3 regions of the Streptomyces sp. NPDC110618 genome follow, and region 2 is predicted to be linked to each of the others. Evidence: predicted binding sites of a transcription regulator. Region 2 holds the regulator's gene; each other region holds the start of a gene.
What was found. Region 2 encodes HrcA, which represses chaperone genes, less so after heat shock. Its sites were predicted from a motif close to TTNGCACTCNGNNNNNCNGAGTGCNAA; they were not measured.
Positions count from the first base shown of each region.

Region 1: groES (co-chaperone GroES) is a predicted target of HrcA. The motif match lies at 2,094-2,120, and genes of this name have one in related genera.
Region 3: groL (chaperonin GroEL) is a predicted target of HrcA. The motif match lies at 4,774-4,800, and genes of this name have one in related genera.

Region 1 is NZ_JBVKBN010000004.1:190,196-196,177, reverse strand. It holds gene groL (chaperonin GroEL) at 1-1,516, opposite strand, end outside; gene groES (co-chaperone GroES) at 1,639-1,947, opposite strand; gene ACZ7L7_RS09755 (polysaccharide deacetylase family protein) at 2,249-2,962, opposite strand; gene ACZ7L7_RS09750 (polysaccharide deacetylase family protein) at 2,959-3,852, opposite strand; gene ACZ7L7_RS09745 (class I SAM-dependent methyltransferase) at 3,988-5,151, shown strand; gene ACZ7L7_RS09740 (RNA polymerase sigma factor) at 5,325-5,982, opposite strand, start outside.
Region 2 is NZ_JBVKBN010000002.1:119,191-125,172, reverse strand. It holds gene ACZ7L7_RS03710 (DUF3097 domain-containing protein) at 1-446, opposite strand, end outside; gene ACZ7L7_RS03705 (MBL fold metallo-hydrolase) at 481-1,206, opposite strand; gene hrcA (heat-inducible transcriptional repressor HrcA) at 1,354-2,370, shown strand; gene dnaJ (molecular chaperone DnaJ) at 2,371-3,507, shown strand; gene ACZ7L7_RS03690 (nitronate monooxygenase) at 3,596-4,726, shown strand; gene ACZ7L7_RS03685 (16S rRNA (uracil(1498)-N(3))-methyltransferase) at 4,723-5,463, shown strand; gene ACZ7L7_RS03680 (hypothetical protein) at 5,460-5,982, opposite strand, start outside.
Region 3 is NZ_JBVKBN010000018.1:18,172-24,153, forward strand. It holds gene ACZ7L7_RS27140 (ankyrin repeat domain-containing protein) at 1-108, shown strand, start outside; gene ACZ7L7_RS27145 (MFS transporter) at 112-1,557, opposite strand; gene ACZ7L7_RS27150 (NADH:flavin oxidoreductase) at 1,700-2,830, opposite strand; gene groL (chaperonin GroEL) at 3,025-4,647, opposite strand; gene ACZ7L7_RS27160 (cold-shock protein) at 4,980-5,183, opposite strand; gene ACZ7L7_RS27165 (MoaD/ThiS family protein) at 5,614-5,889, opposite strand; gene thrC (threonine synthase) at 5,886-5,982, opposite strand, start outside.

The DNA.
Region 1 (5,982 bases), on a different contig from region 2:
TCTCCAGGGCGGAGCGGGTGACCTTGACCGGGTCGATGACGCCGGCCTTGATCAGGTCGCCGTACTCGCCGGTGGCGGCGTTGTAGCCGCTGCCCTTCTCCAGGTCGGCGACCTTGGAGACGATGACGTAGCCCTCAAGGCCCGCGTTCTCGGCGATCCAGCGCAGCGGCTCGACGACGGCGCGGCGGACGACCGAGACACCGGTGGCCTCGTCGCCGGACTTGCCCAGGCCGCCCTCCAGCACCTTCGCGGCGTGGACGAGCGCGGAGCCACCACCGGAGACGATGCCCTCCTCGACCGCGGCGCGGGTCGCGGAGATGGCGTCCTCCAGACGGTGCTTCTTCTCCTTCAGCTCCACCTCGGTGGCGGCGCCGACCTTGATCACGCACACGCCGCCGGCCAGCTTCGCGAGGCGCTCCTGGAGCTTCTCGCGGTCCCAGTCGGAGTCGGTGTTCTCGATCTCGGCCTTGATCTGGGCGACGCGGCCCTGGACGTCCTCGGACTTGCCGGCGCCGTCCACGATGGTGGTGTCGTCCTTGGTGACGGTCACGCGGCGGGCGGTGCCCAGCACGTCCAGACCGGCCTGGTCGAGCTTGAGGCCGACCTCCTCGGAGATGACCGTGGCGCCGGTGAGGACCGCCATGTCCTGCAGCATCGCCTTGCGGCGGTCACCGAAGCCGGGGGCCTTGACCGCGACCGCGTTGAAGGTGCCGCGGATCTTGTTGACGACCAGGGTCGACAGGGCCTCGCCCTCGACGTCCTCGGCGATGATCAGCAGCGGCTTGGAGGAGCCGGCCTGGATGACCTTCTCCAGCAGCGGCAGCAGGTCCTGGATGGAGGAGATCTTGCCCTGGTTGATGAGGATGTACGGGTCCTCCAGGACGGCCTCCATGCGCTCCTGGTCCGTCACGAAGTACGGCGACAGGTAGCCCTTGTCGAAGGCCATGCCCTCGGTGAAGTCCAGCTCCAGACCGAAGGTGTTGGACTCCTCGACGGTGATGACACCGTCCTTGCCGACCTTGTCCATGGCCTCGGCGATGAGCTCGCCGACCTGCTGGTCCTGGGCGGACAGCGCGGCCACGGCGGCGATGTCGGACTTCTCGTCGATCGGGCGGGCGGAGGCGAGCAGATCCTCGGAGACGGCGGCGACGGCCGCGTCGATGCCCTTCTTCAGCAGCGCCGGGGAGGCGCCCGCGGCGACGTTCTTCAGGCCCTCGCGGACCAGCGCCTGGGCCAGCACGGTGGCGGTGGTGGTGCCGTCACCGGCGATGTCGTTGGTCTTGGTCGCCACCTCCTTCACCAGCTGGGCGCCCAGGTTCTCGTACGGGTCCTCGATCTCGACCTCGCGGGCGATGGTGACACCGTCGTTGGTGATGGTCGGCGCGCCGAACTTCTTGTCGATGACGACGTTGCGACCCTTGGGGCCGATCGTCACCTTGACCGTGTCGGCCAGCTTGTTGACGCCGCGCTCAAGGGCGCGACGGGCGTCCTCGTCGAACTTCAGGATCTTCGCCATGACAGCGGGAGCCCTCTCGGAAATCTGTGGGTGTAAACGGCACTGCGCCCCGGCGCCCGGCTTCTGAAAACGGTCGCGGGGGCCAGGGGCGCAGCGTCAAGCATCAAAGGCTTGAGGTGGACTTACTTCTCGATGATCGCGAGCACGTCGCGGGACGAGAGGACGAGGTACTCCTCGCCGTTGTACTTCACCTCGGTGCCGCCGTACTTGCTGTACAGCACGATGTCGCCGACCTTCACGTCGAGCGGCAGGCGCTCGCCGTTCTCGAAGCGGCCCGGGCCCACGGCGAGGATGACGCCCTCCTGGGGCTTCTCCTTCGCGGTGTCCGGAATGACCAGGCCAGAGGCCGTGGTCTGCTCGGCGTCCAGCGGCTGGACCACAATGCGGTCCTCAAGCGGCTTGATGGCAACCTTGGAGCTGGCGGTCGTCACGATCCGACCTCCCCCTTCGGAGATCTCACGGGGTTAACTGTCTGAGGTGGCGACCAGGTGGATCCGTCGTCGCGGGTGCCGGACCTGCCCGTCGCGTATTTGGCACTCTCCAGGGGGGAGTGCCAGACCCGAGACTATGACCGCGATTAGCACTCGGTCAAGCGGAGTGCCAATTCGCTGCGCTGGCGTGGCTCGGGGCTGCCGTACCCCGGGTTCGGGTGGCCGTCCCCGGGGGCTGTGCCCCCGCACCCCCCTGTCGGCCTGCACGGCCTCGTCCTCGGGCGCCGGACGGGCTGAGGGGCTACAGGTAGCTTTCCAGGTTCGCCGGCCGCAACTTCCGTTCCCGGATTTCCTTCAGCAGGCGTCTCGTCCGCTCCACCAGGGGCAGGCCCGTCGGGTCGTCGGAGGGTACGGACACGATGTCGCCGGGGTTCAGGTGGCGCGGGCCCTCGGGGTAGGTCAGGGTGCCGTCGGCGTTCATGACGGCCCGCCAGCGGACCACCGCCGCGATTCCGCAGCTCGCCGCCGCGCGCAGGGTGGTGGTGTCGTAGAGGCCGTGCGGGGGGCGGAAGAGGCGGGGGCGCACCCCGAAGCGGGAGCGGAGCTTGTGCTGCTGACCGCAGATCTCGGCGCGCTGGGCGGCGTAGGGCAGTCCGCGCAGGGTGGTGTGGTCGAGGGTGTGGTTCTGGAGCGAGGCGCCGACCTCGCGCAGGCGCGCGAAGTGGGCGTAGCCGGGGCCGACGACGCTGTCGGTGAGGAACACGGCGACCGGGAGCCGCTGTTCGCGGACCAGGCCGATGAAGCGGGGGTCCTGTTCGGCGCCGTCGTCGACGGTGAGGAAGACGACCCTGTCGTCTGTCGGGACGCGGTCCACCACCGGGGGCAGGCGGTGCCTGTAGGGCTGGGGGGCGCGGGCCGAGGGCTCGCCGGGGCGGTCGGAGCCGTCGGCGGAGGCGGCGCAGCCGGTGAGGAGTGCGGCGGTCAGCAGGGCGGCGAGCGGGCGGGCGGGCCTCACAGGTAGTCCTCCAGCCGGGCCACCGCGTATCCCTCGGCGGTGACGCGGTTCAGGAACCGGCGGATCATGTCGGGCATCGTGCCCTTCCAGTGCTGCTTGCCGCGGAAGTGGGTGAGCACGATGTCGCCGGGGTGGATGTCCTGGTCCACCTCGCGGTACTCCCAGCGGTCGACGAAGACCTCCGCGTTCCACAGCGGTACGTGGGTGATGCCGCAGCTCTTGGCGGCGCGCAGGGTGGCGCGGTTGTAACTGCCGAAGGGGGGCCGGAAGAGTGTGGGCCGCTTTCCGTAGCGCTCGGTGATGACGTCCTGCATGCCGCAGATCTCCTGCCTCTGGCGGGCGTAGGACAGGCCGGGCAGGTAAGGGTGGTGCAGGGTGTGGTTGTTCAGGCGGACGCCCGCACGATGCATCCGTTCGAAGTACCCGTAGTCCTCCTTGACCAGGTAGTCGCTGAGGAAGGCGGTGTACGGGATGTTCAGCTCGGTCATCATGCGCAGGAACGCCGGGTCCTTCTCGGCGCCGTCGTCGACGGTGAGGAAGACGACCTTGCGGTCGGTCGGGACGGTGGTGAAGACCGGCGGGAGTCCGTCCTCGACGTGGTTGTCGACCTCGAAGCCCCTGCGGGTGGTGATGCGCGGCTTCTTCGCGGGCGGCGGCGGGGCGGCGAGCGGGGTTCCGGCCAGGCCCCAGCGGTTCGCGGCGGCGGCGCGGGCCACGGCGGAGGCGTGCAGCCGGTTCGCGTAGGCGTCCAGGGCCCGGGCGGGCGGGGCGAGCAGGGGCTCGCGGCCGGGGGCGGGGTGGGCGCGCGGGCGGGCCGGGCCGGTGTTCTGCACACAGCCCGAGGCGATGGCGGCGACGGCCAGCGCGGCGAGTCCACCGCGTACGCGCATCGCCCGGCGCGACCGGTTTTTATCATTTTGTACTACTACTCGCATGGGGCCGGATCCTCCCAGGCGGCTCCGCCGTTCCCCGGCCGACACCGCCACGGCGGGCGTACGGTCCACCGACTGGCCCACAATGAGCCGGTGAACGACCTCACTCCCCTCCTCACCTCCGAGGGCCGCGCCCTCCTCGACGCCGTGCGCGGCACCGCGCCCGCCGACGAACTCGCCGTCGCCACCCGGCTGCGCCGCGACCACCCCGCCGCACTGGTGTCGGCGGCGCTCGGGCAGGCCCGGCTGCGGCAGCGGGCGGCGGCGAAGTTCGGGGAGGAGGACGCCTCGCGGATGTTCTTCACGCCGAACGGGGTCGAGCAGTCGACGCGGGCGAGCGTGGCGGCGTACCGGGCGGGGCGGCTGCGGGAGCTGGGGGTCTCCTCGGTCGCCGACCTGTGTTGCGGGATCGGCGGCGACGCGATCGCGCTGGCGCGGGCCGGGATCCGGGTGCTCGCGGTGGACCGGGACCCGGTGACGGCCGCCGCCGCCCGCGCCAACGCCGGGGCGCTGGGGCTCGCCGACCTCATCGAGGTGCGCGAGGCGGACGTGACGGAGGTCGACACGTCCGGCTACGACGCGGTGTTCGTGGACCCGGCCCGCCGCTCGTCCAGGCGCGGCCGGATCTTCGACCCGGAGGCGTACTCGCCGCCCCTGTCCTGGGCGGTGGAGGCGGCGCTGAAGGCACCCCGGGCCGCGTTGAAGATCGCCCCCGGCATCCCGCACGAGGCGGTCCCGGCCGAGGCCGAGGCGGAGTGGATCTCCGACGGCGGGGATGTGAAGGAGGCGGTGCTCTGGTTCGGCACCGCGCCCGGCACGGTCCGCGCGACCCTGCTGCCCGGCCCGCGCACCCTGGTCTCCCGGGGCCTGCCCAACCCCGAAGTCCGCCCCGTCGCCCGCTACTTGTACGAGCCCGACGGCGCCGTCATCCGCTCCCACCTGGTCGCCGAGGTCGCCGAGGAGCTCGACGCCGGCCTGATCGACCCGACCATCGCCTACGTCACCGCCGACACCCTGCGCCCCACCCCGTACGCCTCCGCCTACCAGATCACCGACCAACTCCCCTTCAACGTCAAGAAGTTGAAGGCCCTCCTCCGGGAACGCGAGGTGGGCACCCTCACCGTCAAGAAGCGCGGATCGGCGGTGGAACCGGAGGAACTGCGCAGGAAGGTCAAGCCGCAGGGGCCGAACGCGGCAACGGTCTTCCTGACCCGGGTGGCGGGGGCACCGACGATGCTGCTCGGCCACCCGACCTGAGCCCGGCGCGCCCGGGCGGCCGACGGCGCGGCATCGCGAAGGCGCCCGCACGGGCGGGCCTCCGCAGCACGGCGCGGCCACGGCAGTCGTGCCGCTGGGCGCGGGCGGCTCGCCCCGGGCGCGTCTGCGGCAGCGGCCCGGTGCTACGCCCCGCCGCGCGAACCCCTGCCGCCTCAGACCTCTCGCGCCCTGCGCAGCAACAGCTCCCGTTCCCTGGCATTCCGCGTCAGCGCCGCCGCCCGTTCGAACTCCGCCCGCGCCTCCTCGGTGCGGCCCAGGCGGTACAACAGGTCGCCCCGGACGCTGGGGAGCAAGTGGTAGTCGCGCAGGGCGGGTTCGTCGGTCAGGGTGTCGACGATCCCCAGGGCGGGGGCCGGGCCCTGCGCCATCGACACCGCCACCGCCCGGTTGAGTTCCACCACCGGGGACGGGGCCCGGGCCGCCAGCAACGCGTACAGGGTCGCGATGCTCTTCCAGTCCGTCTCCTCGTACCGGTACGCGTGGGTGTGGCAGGCGGCGATGGCGGCCTGGAGGGTGTAGCGGCCGCGCGGGGCGCCGGCGGCCGTGGCCTCGGCGCGGGACAGGGCCTTGATGCCGCGGGCGATCAGCATGCGGTTCCAGCGGCGGCGGTCCTGGTCCTTCAGCAGGACCGGTTCGCCGTCGGGGCCGGTGCGGGCGGCGGCGCGGGAGGCCTGGAACTCCAGGAGCGAGGTCAGGCCGTGGACCTCCGGCTCCTTGGGCATCAGCGCGGACAGGACGCGGGCCAGGCGCAGGGCGTCCTCGCACAGGGACGGCCGCAGCCAGTCGTCGCCCGCCGTGGCGGCGTACCCC
Region 2 (5,982 bases):
ACGATCGACGGCAGGTCGTCCACGCCCTCCAGGTACTCCACGACCACGCCCTCGATGCGCAGGTCGTCGCCCCACACCTTCTCCACCAGCTCGGCGTCGTGGCGGCCCTCGACATAGATGCGCCCGGCGCGGGCCACACGGGCGCGGGCGCCGGGGACGGCCACCGAGCCGGAGGCGGTGCGGCTGGGGCGTACGGGGGCGGCGGACGACGGTCGTACGAGGGTCACGACCCGCCCCTCCAGCAGGAACCCGCGCGGCTCCAGCGGGAACACCCGGTGCTTGCCGAAGCGGTCCTCCAGCGTCACCGTGCCCGCCTCGCAGCGGATCACCGCCCCGCAGAACCCGGTGCCGGGCTCCTCCACCACCAGTCCCGGCTCCGCGGCGACCTCGGGGACGGGCTTCGGCTTCTTCCAGGGCGGGGTCAGATCGGCGGAGTACTGGCGCATTCGGATGACGATAGGAGAACCGGCGCCGCGGGTCCTACGACACGCCGAAACGCGCCGCCAGCGCGTCCCGCTGCGCCCGTACGAACGCCGCGTCCACCACCGCTCCGTGACCGGGCACGTACAGCGCGTCCGGCCCGCCGAGGGACAGCAGCCGGTCCAGGGCGTCCGGCCAGCGCGACGGCACCGCGTCCGGGCCCGCCTGCGGCTCGCCCGACTCCTCCACCAGGTCGCCGCAGAACACCACCTCCGGGCTGCCCGGCACCAGGACCACCAGGTCGTGGGCGGTGTGCCCGGGGCCGACGTTCGCCAGCAGCACCTGGCGGCCGGGGCCGAGGTCCAGGGTCCACTCGCCAAAGACATGGTGCTTGGGCGGCACCAGCACCTCCACCGCCTCGTCGGCCACGCGCGCGTCCAGCCCGTGCCGTACCGCGTCCGCCCGCAGCTCCGCCCGGCCGTGCGGCCCGTACACCGCGTCGACGCCGACCGCGCCGTACACCTCCGCCCCCGCGAACGCCGCCGCCCCGAAGACATGGTCGAAGTGCGGATGGGTCAGCGCGAGATGGGTCACACGGTGACCGGCCAGCTCCTCCGCCGCCAGCCTGAGCCGCGCCCCCTCGGCCGGGCTCGACCCCGCGTCGACCATCAGCGCCGTACCCTCGCCGAGGACCAGCCCCACCGTGCAGTCCCAGCCCGGCAGCCGGACCCGGCCCACCCCCGTCGCGACCTGCTCCCACCCGAGGTCTTCCCAAGTCACCGTCATACGGCGACGCTAGCGTCACAGGACCGGCCTTGCCGGGGGCGTACCCCGCCGCCGTACACTGGCTTGGTCGGAGTTGGCACTCGGAAGCACAGAGTGCCAAGCGAGGCGCCCCGGGGACCGGGGGCGAACTTCTGGAGGTGTGCGCGGATGCTGAGTGAACGCAGACTCCAAGTGCTGCGCGCCATCGTCCAGGACTACGTGGGCACCGAGGAGCCGGTCGGGTCGAAGGCCCTGACCGAGCGGCACAACCTCGGCGTCTCCCCGGCGACCGTCCGCAACGACATGGCGGCGCTGGAGGAGGAGGGGTACATCGCCCAGCCGCACACCAGCGCGGGCCGGATCCCGACCGACAAGGGCTACCGGCTCTTCGTCGACAAGCTGGCCGGCGTCAAGCCGATGACCGCCCCCGAGCGGCGGGCCATCCAGAACTTCCTGGAGGGCGCCGTCGACCTGGACGACGTCGTGGCCCGTACGGTGCGGCTGCTCGCCCAGCTCACCCGGCAGGTCGCGGTCGTGCAGTACCCGTCGCTGACCCGTTCCACCGTGCGCCATGTCGAGTTGCTCTCGCTCGCTCCCGCGCGCGTGATGCTCGTACTGATCACGGACACCGGACGGGTCGAGCAGCGGATGGTCGACTGCCCGGCACCGTTCGGCGAGACGTCCCTGGCCGATCTGCGGGCGCGGCTGAACAGCCGGGTCGCCGGCCGGCGCTTCACCGATGTGCCGACACTCGTCGAGGACCTCCCCGAGGGCTTCGACAAGGAGGACCGCGGCACGGTCTCGGCCGTACTCTCCACCCTGCTGGAGACACTGGTCGAGGAGAACGAGGAGCGGCTGATGATCGGCGGCACCGCCAATCTCACCCGCTTCGGACATGACTTTCCCCTCACGATCCGGCCCGTCCTGGAGGCCCTTGAGGAGCAGGTCGTGCTCCTCAAACTCCTTGGTGAGGCGAAGGATCCGGGTATGACCGTCCGTATCGGTCATGAGAACGCCCATGAGGGGCTCAACTCCACCTCGGTGGTGTCGGTCGGCTACGGTTCGGGCGGCGAGGCAGTCGCCAAGCTCGGCGTGGTCGGACCGACCCGCATGGATTACCCGGGAACGATGGGAGCGGTACGCGCAGTGGCACGGTACGTCGGACAGATCCTGGCGGAGTCGTAGGTGGCCACGGACTATTACGCCGTTCTCGGCGTGCGCCGCGACGCGTCGCAGGATGAGATCAAGAAGGCGTTCCGCAGGCTCGCGCGCGAGCTGCACCCGGACGTCAACCCCGACCCGAAGACCCAGGAGCGGTTCAAGGAGATCAACGCCGCTTACGAGGTGCTGTCGGACCCGCAGAAGAAGCAGGTCTACGACCTCGGCGGCGACCCGCTCTCGCAGTCCGGCGGCGCCGGCGCGGGCGGCTTCGGCGCGGGTGGCTTCGGGAACTTCTCGGACATCATGGACGCGTTCTTCGGTACGGCGTCGCAGCGCGGGCCGCGCTCGCGGACCCGGCGCGGCCAGGACGCCATGATCCGGCTGGAGGTCGACCTCGACGAGGCGGCCTTCGGCACGACGAAGGACATCCAGGTCGACACGGCCGTCGTCTGCAACACCTGCAACGGCGAGGGGGCCGCGCCGGGGACGTCCGCGCAGACCTGTGACATGTGCCGCGGCCGCGGTGAGGTGTCGCAGGTGACGCGGTCCTTCCTGGGCCAGGTCATGACCTCGCGGCCGTGTCCGCAGTGCCAGGGCTTCGGCACCGTGGTGCCCACCCCGTGCCCCGAGTGCGCGGGCGACGGCCGGGTGCGCTCCCGCCGGACCCTCACCGTGAAGATCCCGGCCGGTGTCGACAACGGCACGCGGATCCAGCTCGCGGGCGAGGGTGAGGTCGGGCCCGGTGGCGGTCCCGCCGGTGACCTGTACGTCGAGATCCACGAGCTGCCGCACGCGACCTTCCAGCGGCGCGGGGACGATCTGCACTGCACGGTGACCATTCCGATGACCGCGGCCTCGCTCGGCACCAAGGTGCCGCTGGAGACGCTGGACGGGATGGAGGAGGTCGACATCCGGCCCGGTACGCAGTCCGGCCAGTCGATCCCGCTGCACGGGCGCGGTGTCACGCACCTGCGTGGCGGCGGGCGGGGCGATCTGATCGTCCACGTGGAGGTGCAGACGCCCACCAAGCTCGATCCCGAGCAGGAGCGGCTGCTGCGGGAGCTGGCGAAGCTGCGGGGCGAGGAGCGGCCGCAGGGGCAGTTCCAGCCGGGTCAGCAGGGCTTGTTCTCGCGGCTGAAGGACGCCTTCAACGGCCGCTGAGGGGTGCGGAGCGGTCCCTTCTCCAGTGGCCTATGCCTCTGGGAAGGGCCGATTCGGAACTGTTCGGGGGACGTGACAACATGCCGTCATGTCCTCCGCGCTGACCGATCTTTTTCCCCTTCCGATCGTGCAGGCCCCCATGGCGGGCGGCGTGTCCGTGCCGGCGCTCGCCGCCGCCGTGTCCGAGGCCGGCGGGCTGGGGTTCCTGGCCGCCGGGTACAAGACCGCCGACGGCATGTACCAGGAGATCAAGCAGCTGCGGGGACTCACCGGGTGCCCCTTCGGCGTGAACCTGTTCATGCCGCAGCCGGAGTACCCCGGTGCAAGCACCGGCTCCACTGGAGCGGCTGCCGCCGCGCCCCCTGTCTCGGCCGCCGTGGACATGTACGCGCATCAGCTGGCCGGTGAGGCGGGCTGGTACGAGACCGAGCTGGGGGACCGGGACAGCGGCCGGGACGACGGCTACGACGCCAAGCTCGCCGTGCTCCTGGACAACCCGGTGCCGGTGGTCTCCTTCCACTTCGGCGTGCCGAAACCCGAGGTGTTCGAGTCTCTCCGCCGGGCCGGGACCTTCACGCTGGTCACCGCCACGACGGCCGAGGAGGCGCTGGCCGTGGAGCGGGCCGGGGCCGATGCCGTGATCGCGCAGGGCGTGGAAGCCGGCGGGCACCAGGGGACCCACCGGGACAATCCCGAGACCGACGGGAGCGGGATCGGGCTGCTCTCGCTCGTCGCGCAGGTCCGGGAGACCGTCGGTATTCCGATCGTCGCCGCCGGGGGCATCATGCGCGGCAGCCAGATCGCCGCCGTGCTCGCCGCAGGCGCCAGCGCCGCCCAGCTCGGCACCGCGTTCCTCGCCACCGCCGAGTCCGGTGCGAGCGCCGTGCACAAGCAGGCCCTGACCAACCCCCTGTTCACCCGTACGGAACTGACCCGGGCCTTCTCCGGGCGCCCGGCGCGCGGCCTCGTCAACCGGTTCATGCGCGAGCACGGCCCGTACGCCCCCGCCGCCTACCCGGAGGTCCACCACCTCACCGCGCCACTGCGCAAGGCGGCGGCCAAGGCGGGCGACGCGCAGGGCATGGCGCTGTGGGCGGGGCAGGGCCACCGCATGGCGCGGGAGCTGACGGCGGGTCAGCTGGTGGAGGTGCTGGCGGCCGAACTCGCCGCCGCCAGGACAGCGTTGTCCGAGGGACGGGAAGGCGGTGCGCTGCGATGACGGCTCCGGTGTTCGTCGTCGAGCACTTCGACGCGGGGAGCGCAGGACAGTACGTCCTGGAGGGCCCCGAAGGGCGGCACGCGGTCTCCGTGAAGCGGCTGCGGCCCGGCGAGGACGTCGTCCTCACCGACGGCGCCGGGCGCTGGGCGGAGTGCGTGGTGCTGGCGGCCGAGGGCAAGGACCGGCTGGTCGTCCAACTGGACTCGGTCTCCGAGGAGCCCGAGCCGACACCCCGGATCACCGTCGTACAGGCCCTGCCCAAGGGCGACCGCGGTGAGGTGGCCGTCGAGACGATGACCGAGGTCGGCGTCGACACGATCGTGCCGTGGACGGCGTCCCGCTGCATCACCCAGTGGAAGGGCGACCGCGGCCTGAAGGCGCTCGGCAAGTGGCGGGCCACCGCGCGCGAGGCGGGCAAGCAGTCCCGTCGGGTCCGCTTCCCCGAGGTCACGGACGCGGCGTCGTCCAAGCAGGTCGCCGCCCTCCTGGCCAAGGCCGACTTCGCCGCCGTCCTGCACGAGAGCGGCACCGAGCCGCTGGCCACCGCCGAACTCCCCGCCGACGGGGAGATCGTGCTGGTCGTCGGCCCCGAAGGCGGCGTCTCCCCGGAGGAGTTGGCCCTCTTCGCGGAGGCGGGCGCCCGCCCGTACGTCCTCGGTCCGACGGTCCTGCGCACCTCCACCGCGGGTACGGCCGCCGCGGCGCTGTTGCTCGGGCGTACGGGGCGCTGGAGCTAACAGCGCCTGTTCTTCGGGTCCTTGGCCGGGAGGAGCTGTACGTCCTCCCGTCGGACCGCGAAGGACTCCTGCACGGTGCCGTTGTGGCGCTCGGGGTCCCAGAGCCAGATCCAGTCGCCCGAGGTGCCGAAGGAGAGCACCGGGTGGTCGGTGGGGGCGGGGCCGTTGTCGACGGCGAGGGGCTTGTCCGGGTCCACGGGGCGTACGCAGACGAAGTGGGCGTAGACGCCGTAGTAGTCCGGTGGGCGGGTGCCCTGGCGGGCGACAGCCTCCGCGGCCCGGCCCGCCGCGCTCGCCGCGTTGCTGGTGCCGATGCCGATGGCGGTCAGGGCGAAGGCCACCGCGAGGAGCGTGGCCAGGACCACCGCCATAAGCCGGTTGCCGCGGTCCCGGCCCAGATGGAAGTGGCGCAGCCAGCCGGCGACCGCCACCACAAACAAGACGCTGATCAGCGCGAGTCCTATGGGCTCTGCCGCCGCCGAGTAGCGGCCGAGGGTGGACGTGGGCACCGCGTCCGCG
Region 3 (5,982 bases), on a different contig from region 2:
CACTACTGCTTCGCCTACACCGGCCTGTGTCCGGTGGACGCCCGCTCGGTCACCGGTCGGCCGGACCACTGGGTGGAGCTGCCCGAGCGGGACTATTACGCGAGCTGAGGCTCAGGACTTGGCCGCTGTCCCGACCGGGGGCTCCGGGGCCGTGACCGGGGTCGGGGGGACGCCCTGGCGGGGGATGAAGGACGCGACCGCGAAGGCGAGCAGGGCGGCTCCGGCGCCGACGGCGAGGACGACCTTGAAGCCGTTCTCCGAGGGGAGGGCGTAGCCGCCGAAGTTCGTGGTCATCTGGGCCAGGATGACGCCCGCGATGGCGCTGGCCGTGGAGGTGCCGATGGAGCGCATCAGGGTGTTGAGGCTGTTCGCGGCGGCCGTCTCGGAGGCGGGCACCGCGCCCATGATGAGCGCGGGCATCGAGCCGTAGGTGAAGCCGATACCGGCTCCGATGACGCAGGACACCAGCACGAAGTGCCAGACCTCGGACATCAGCAGGATGTTCAGGCCGTACCCGGCGGCCACGATCAGGGCGCCGATCATGAGGGTGACCTTCGGGCCGCGGGCCCGGGAGACGGCGGCCGAGACCGGGGCCGTGGCCATCATGACCAGGCCGGAGGGGGCCATGACCAGGCCCGCGACCAGCATGGAGCGGCCGAGGCCGTAGCCGGTCTGCTCGGGGAGCTGGAGGAGCTGGGGCAGCACCAGGGACATCGCGAACATGGCGAAGCCGACGGCTATCGAGGCCAGGTTGGTGACCAGCACCTGGCGGCGGGCCGTGGTGCGCAGGTCGACCAGCGGCTGGGCCACCCGCAGCTCCCACCAGCCCCAGGCGGGGAGGATCAGCACCGTCGCGGCGAACAGGCCGAGCGTGGTGGCGCTGGTCCAGCCCCAGTCGGCGCCCTTGGAGATGGCCAGCAGCAGGCAGATCAGGCCGGCGGCCATGCCTACGGCTCCGAGCAGGTCGAAGCGGCTGCCCGTGCGCACCTTCGACTCCGGGACGAACAGCACCACCAGCACGGTGGCGGCGGCGCCGAGGACGGCCGAGGTCCAGAACAGGGTGTGCCAGTCGAAGTTGTCGGCGATCAGCGCGGCGGCCGGGAGGCCGAGGGCACCGCCGATACCGAGGGAGGCGCTCATCAGCGCGGTGGCCGAGGCCAGCCGCTCGGCGGGCAGGACGTCCCGCATGATGCTGATGCCGAGCGGGATCACACCGGAGGCCAGGCCCTGCAGCACGCGGCCGACGATCATCAAGACCAGTGACTCGCTGAGCGCGCACACCAGTGAGCCCGCGACCAGCAGCACGGCGCTGACCAGCAGCATCCGCCGCTTGCCGACCATGTCGCCGAGCCGCCCGACGACCGGCGTGGCCACGGCGGCGGCGAGCAGGGTGGCGGTCACCGCCCAGGCGGTGTCCGAGGCCGGGGCGTCGAGCAGCCTCGGCAGCTCGGGGACGATCGGAATGACCAGGGTCTGCATCAGCGAGACGACGATGCCTGCGAGGGCGAGCACCGCCACCACGGCATTCGACCGCGGCGGCGCGGGCGTGTCGGACATGAGAGGGCCTCCGTCGGCCGAGAAGGGGATGCACGGAAGAGCTTGACTCGGGCAACTTTAAGTCAGGTGACTGACTTACTCAAAAGCCAAAAGCAGGGGCCCGGGTCAGGACCGGGCCCCTGGTCGGTGTGGTGCGCCGCGGTCAGGTCAGCTTGGTCAGCGACGACGGGTCGTACGGGGCCAGCTCGGAGAGCCGGCCGGAGAGGACCTTCCGCGCCCAGTTCGGGTCCTGGAGCAGCGCCCTGCCGACCGCGACCAGGTCGAACTCGTCGCGCTCCAGCCGGTCCAGCAGGTTGTCGAGGGAGCCCACCTCGGCGCCCTCGCCCTGGAACGCCTTGAGGAAGTCGCCGTTCAGCCCGACCGAGCCGACGGTGATGGCGGGCCTGCCGGTCAGCTTCTTCGTCCAGCCCGCGAGGTTGAGGTCGGAGCCGTCGAACTCGGGGTGCCAGTAGCGGCGGGTGGAGGCGTGGAAGGCGTCCACCCCGGCCTCGGCGAGCGGCGTGAGGACGGCCTCCAGCTCCTCGGGGGTCTCGGCGAGCCGGGCGTCGTAGACCTCCTGCTTCCACTGGGAGTAGCGGAAGAGCACCGGGAAGTCGGGCGAGACGGAGGCGCGTACGGCGGCCACGATCTCGGCGGCGAACCTGGTGCGGGCGACCGGGTCGCCGCCGTAGGCGTCGGTGCGGCGGTTGGTACCCGCCCACAGGAACTGGTCGATCAGATAACCGTGCGCGCCGTGCAGCTCCACGCCGTCGAAGCCGATGCGCTCCGCGGCGGCGGCCGCCTCGGCGAACGCGGCGATGACGTCGTCCAGGTCCTGCCGGGTCATCGCCTTCCCGGTGGGCTCGTCGGCGCCGATGCGCAGCCCGGACGGGCCGACGGCGGGGGCCTCGGGGAACGGCGGCTGGCCCTGCTCGCGCACCATGCCGATGTGCCACAGCTGCGGGACGATCGTGCCGCCCGCCGCGTGCACCGCGTCGGCGACCTTCGTCCACCCGGCGAGCTGCTCCGCTCCGTGGAACCGGGGCACCCGGTCGCTCTGCCCGGCGGAGTCGTGTCCGACGTACGTGCCCTCGGTGACGATCAGGCCGACCCCGGCCGCGGCCCGGCGGGCGTAGTACGACACGACGTCCTCACCGGGGATGCCGCCCGGGGAGAACATGCGGGTCATCGGCGCCATCACGATGCGGTTGGGGACGGTCAGGCCGTTGATCGAGGTCGGGCGGGAGAGGATCTCGGCGGCGCGAGTGGCGGCCTCGGATGCGGTGACGGTCACGTGGGGGCTCCTTGGGGGGTACCGGAAGGTATGTGCGCGTGCATCAAATGCTCTTCAGCGTCAACCCGCCGGGCCCCGCGGCCCATTCCCCCTCTCCCCGGTCCCGGATGTGACCCCGGACACGCCCGAGGGCGGCACCCCCTGCGAACAGGGAGTGCCGCCCTCGGCAAGGACGTGGATCAACCAGGGGTTGGTCAGAAGTCCATGTCACCGCCCGGCATGCCGCCCGGAGCGGCCGCGGCGGCCTTCTCCGGCTTGTCGGCGATGACGGCCTCGGTGGTGAGGAACAGCGCGGCGATGGAGGCGGCGTTCTGCAGCGCGGAACGGGTCACCTTCGCCGGGTCGATGATGCCCTCGGCGATCATGTCGACGTACTCGCCGGTCGCGGCGTTCAGACCGTGGCCGACCTGCAGACCGCGGACCTTCTCCACGACGACGCCGCCCTCAAGACCACCGTTGACGGCGATCTGCTTCAGCGGGGCCTCCAGCGCGAGCTTCACGGCGTTGGCGCCGGTCGCCTCGTCACCCTCAAGCTCCAGCTTCTCGAAGACCTGCGAGGCCTGCAGCAGGGCCACGCCACCACCGGCGACGATGCCCTCCTCGACGGCGGCCTTGGCGTTGCGCACCGCGTCCTCGATGCGGTGCTTGCGCTCCTTGAGCTCCACCTCGGTGGCGGCACCGGCCTTGATGACGGCCACGCCGCCCGCGAGCTTGGCCAGGCGCTCCTGGAGCTTCTCGCGGTCGTAGTCGGAGTCGCTGTTCTCGATCTCGGCGCGGATCTGGTTGACCCGGCCCTGGACCTGCTCGGAGGAGCCGGCACCGTCGACGATGGTGGTCTCGTCCTTGGTGATGACGACCTTGCGGGCCTTGCCCAGGAGGTCGAGGGTCGTGTTCTCCAGCTTGAGACCGACCTCCTCGGAGATGACCTCGCCGCCGGTGAGGATGGCGATGTCGTTCAGCATCGCCTTGCGGCGGTCACCGAAGCCCGGGGCCTTGACGGCGACGGACTTGAAGGTGCCGCGGATCTTGTTGACGACCAGGGTCGACAGGGCCTCGCCCTCGACGTCCTCGGCGATGATCAGCAGCGGCTTGCCCGACTGCATGACCTTCTCCAGCAGCGGGAGCAGGTCCTTGACCGCGGAGATCTTGGAGTTGGCGATCAGGATGTACGGGTCGTCGAGGACGGCCTCCATACGCTCCATGTCGGTGGCGAAGTACGCCGAGATGTAGCCCTTGTCGAAGCGCATACCCTCGGTGAGCTCCAGCTCCAGACCGAAGGTCTGGGACTCCTCGACGGTGATGACGCCTTCCTTGCCGACCTTGTCCATGGCCTCGGCGATCAGCTCGCCGATCTGGGTGTCAGCGGCGGAGATGGAGGCCGTGGAAGCGATCTGCTCCTTGGTCTCGACATCCTTGGCCTGCTCCAGCAGGGCGGCGGAGACGGCCTCGACGGCCTTCTCGATACCGCGCTTCAGGGCCATGGGGTTGGCACCGGCGGCGACGTTGCGCAGACCCTCGCGGACCAGTGCCTGGGCGAGAACGGTCGCGGTGGTCGTACCGTCACCGGCGACGTCGTCCGTCTTCTTGGCGACTTCCTTGACCAGCTCGGCGCCGATCTTCTCGTACGGGTCCTCGAGCTCGATCTCCTTGGCGATGGAGACACCATCGTTGGTGATCGTGGGGGCGCCCCACTTCTTCTCGAGGACGACGTTGCGGCCCTTGGGGCCGAGCGTCACCTTCACGGCGTCCGCGAGCTGGTTCATGCCGCGCTCGAGGCCGCGCCGCGCCTCCTCGTCGAACGCGATGATCTTGGCCATGTGAAGTGGTCCCTCCAGGACTGGGGGTGATTCCTTCGGACCGCGCCCGCGCCCGCGACGGACGGCCTGCCTGCCTCGTGGTTCCTTGCCCCACCCGGCCTGCGGCCTCACCGACCCGGTCCTTCTTTGTCACTCTCACCTTCAGAGTGCTAACGCCAATGATTAGCACTCGACCCCTGCGAGTGCAAGCGGCTCCCAGGGATCGGGCGGGGTGCGCCGAGGGTGTTCCGGCAGCCCGGAGGGCACGCGGAAGGGCCCGCACCCAGGGGGTTGGGTCCCCTGGGCACGGGCCCTTCTGCAGAAGACTCGCTTGCGGTTCGTTGGTCGCGCGTTCAGGCAGTGACGCGAACCATGTCGGCCTGCGGGCCCTTCTGGCCCTGCGAGATCTCGAACTCGACCCGCTGGCCCTCTTCCAGGGTGCGGTAACCGTCCATCTGGATCGCGCTGTAGTGGACGAAAACATCCGCACCACCGTCGACCGCGATGAAGCCGTACCCCTTCTCCGCGTTGAACCACTTGACGGTGCCCTGAGCCATGCCTAACTCCCCTATTACTGGCCCTTGCACAGATCCACACTTCGCGGACCCGGGTCAGACCTCACCCCCCAGTCGTTGGGGGCGTGCGCCGGAACGCGTCGACCGCGGCTGAATGTATCTGTCCAACTGCCGTCTGCAACAGGTCAATCGGACGAGAATTCTGGACGCACCCGGTCCGGAATGTAGTAAGAATTCGCCCGAATTCAGGGCAAGTCGGGCCCCATAGAAGGCGCGAAAGGCGCAAAAGACACGCATACTTTGGCTACTTCTTGTCGCATGCCGAGTGCGCGTTCATATGCGTCCGGCATGCAAAGAGGAGCGCGTTCCCCAACTCTACCGCGCCTAACCATGCAGAATTGCCCCCTCCGTTTCTCTTACGGAGAGGGCAATTCGGTGAACTCTCTGTGACGCACCTTACCGACGGTAATGATCAGCCGCCGGCGACGGCCGGAATGATGGAGACCCCGGCGCCGTCGGGGGTCGCCGTCTCCAGGCCCTGCTCGAAGCGGACGTCGTCGTCGTTGACGTACACGTTGACGAAGCGGCGCAGCTTGCCCTGGTCGTCCAGGACGCGCGCGGCGATGCCGGTGTGGTTCTTCTCCAGGTCGGCGATGACCTCGGCGAGGGTCGCGCCCTCGGCCGTCACCTCGGCGGCGCCACCGGTGTAGGTGCGCAGGATCGTGGGGATGCGGACGTTGACGCTCATGATGCGAGGCCAGCCTCTCGGAAGGAGTCGAGGTTCGGGCGGATGGTCGCGGTCAGGCCGGTGCCGGCCACCGCGTCCAGGGTCTTCAGGCCG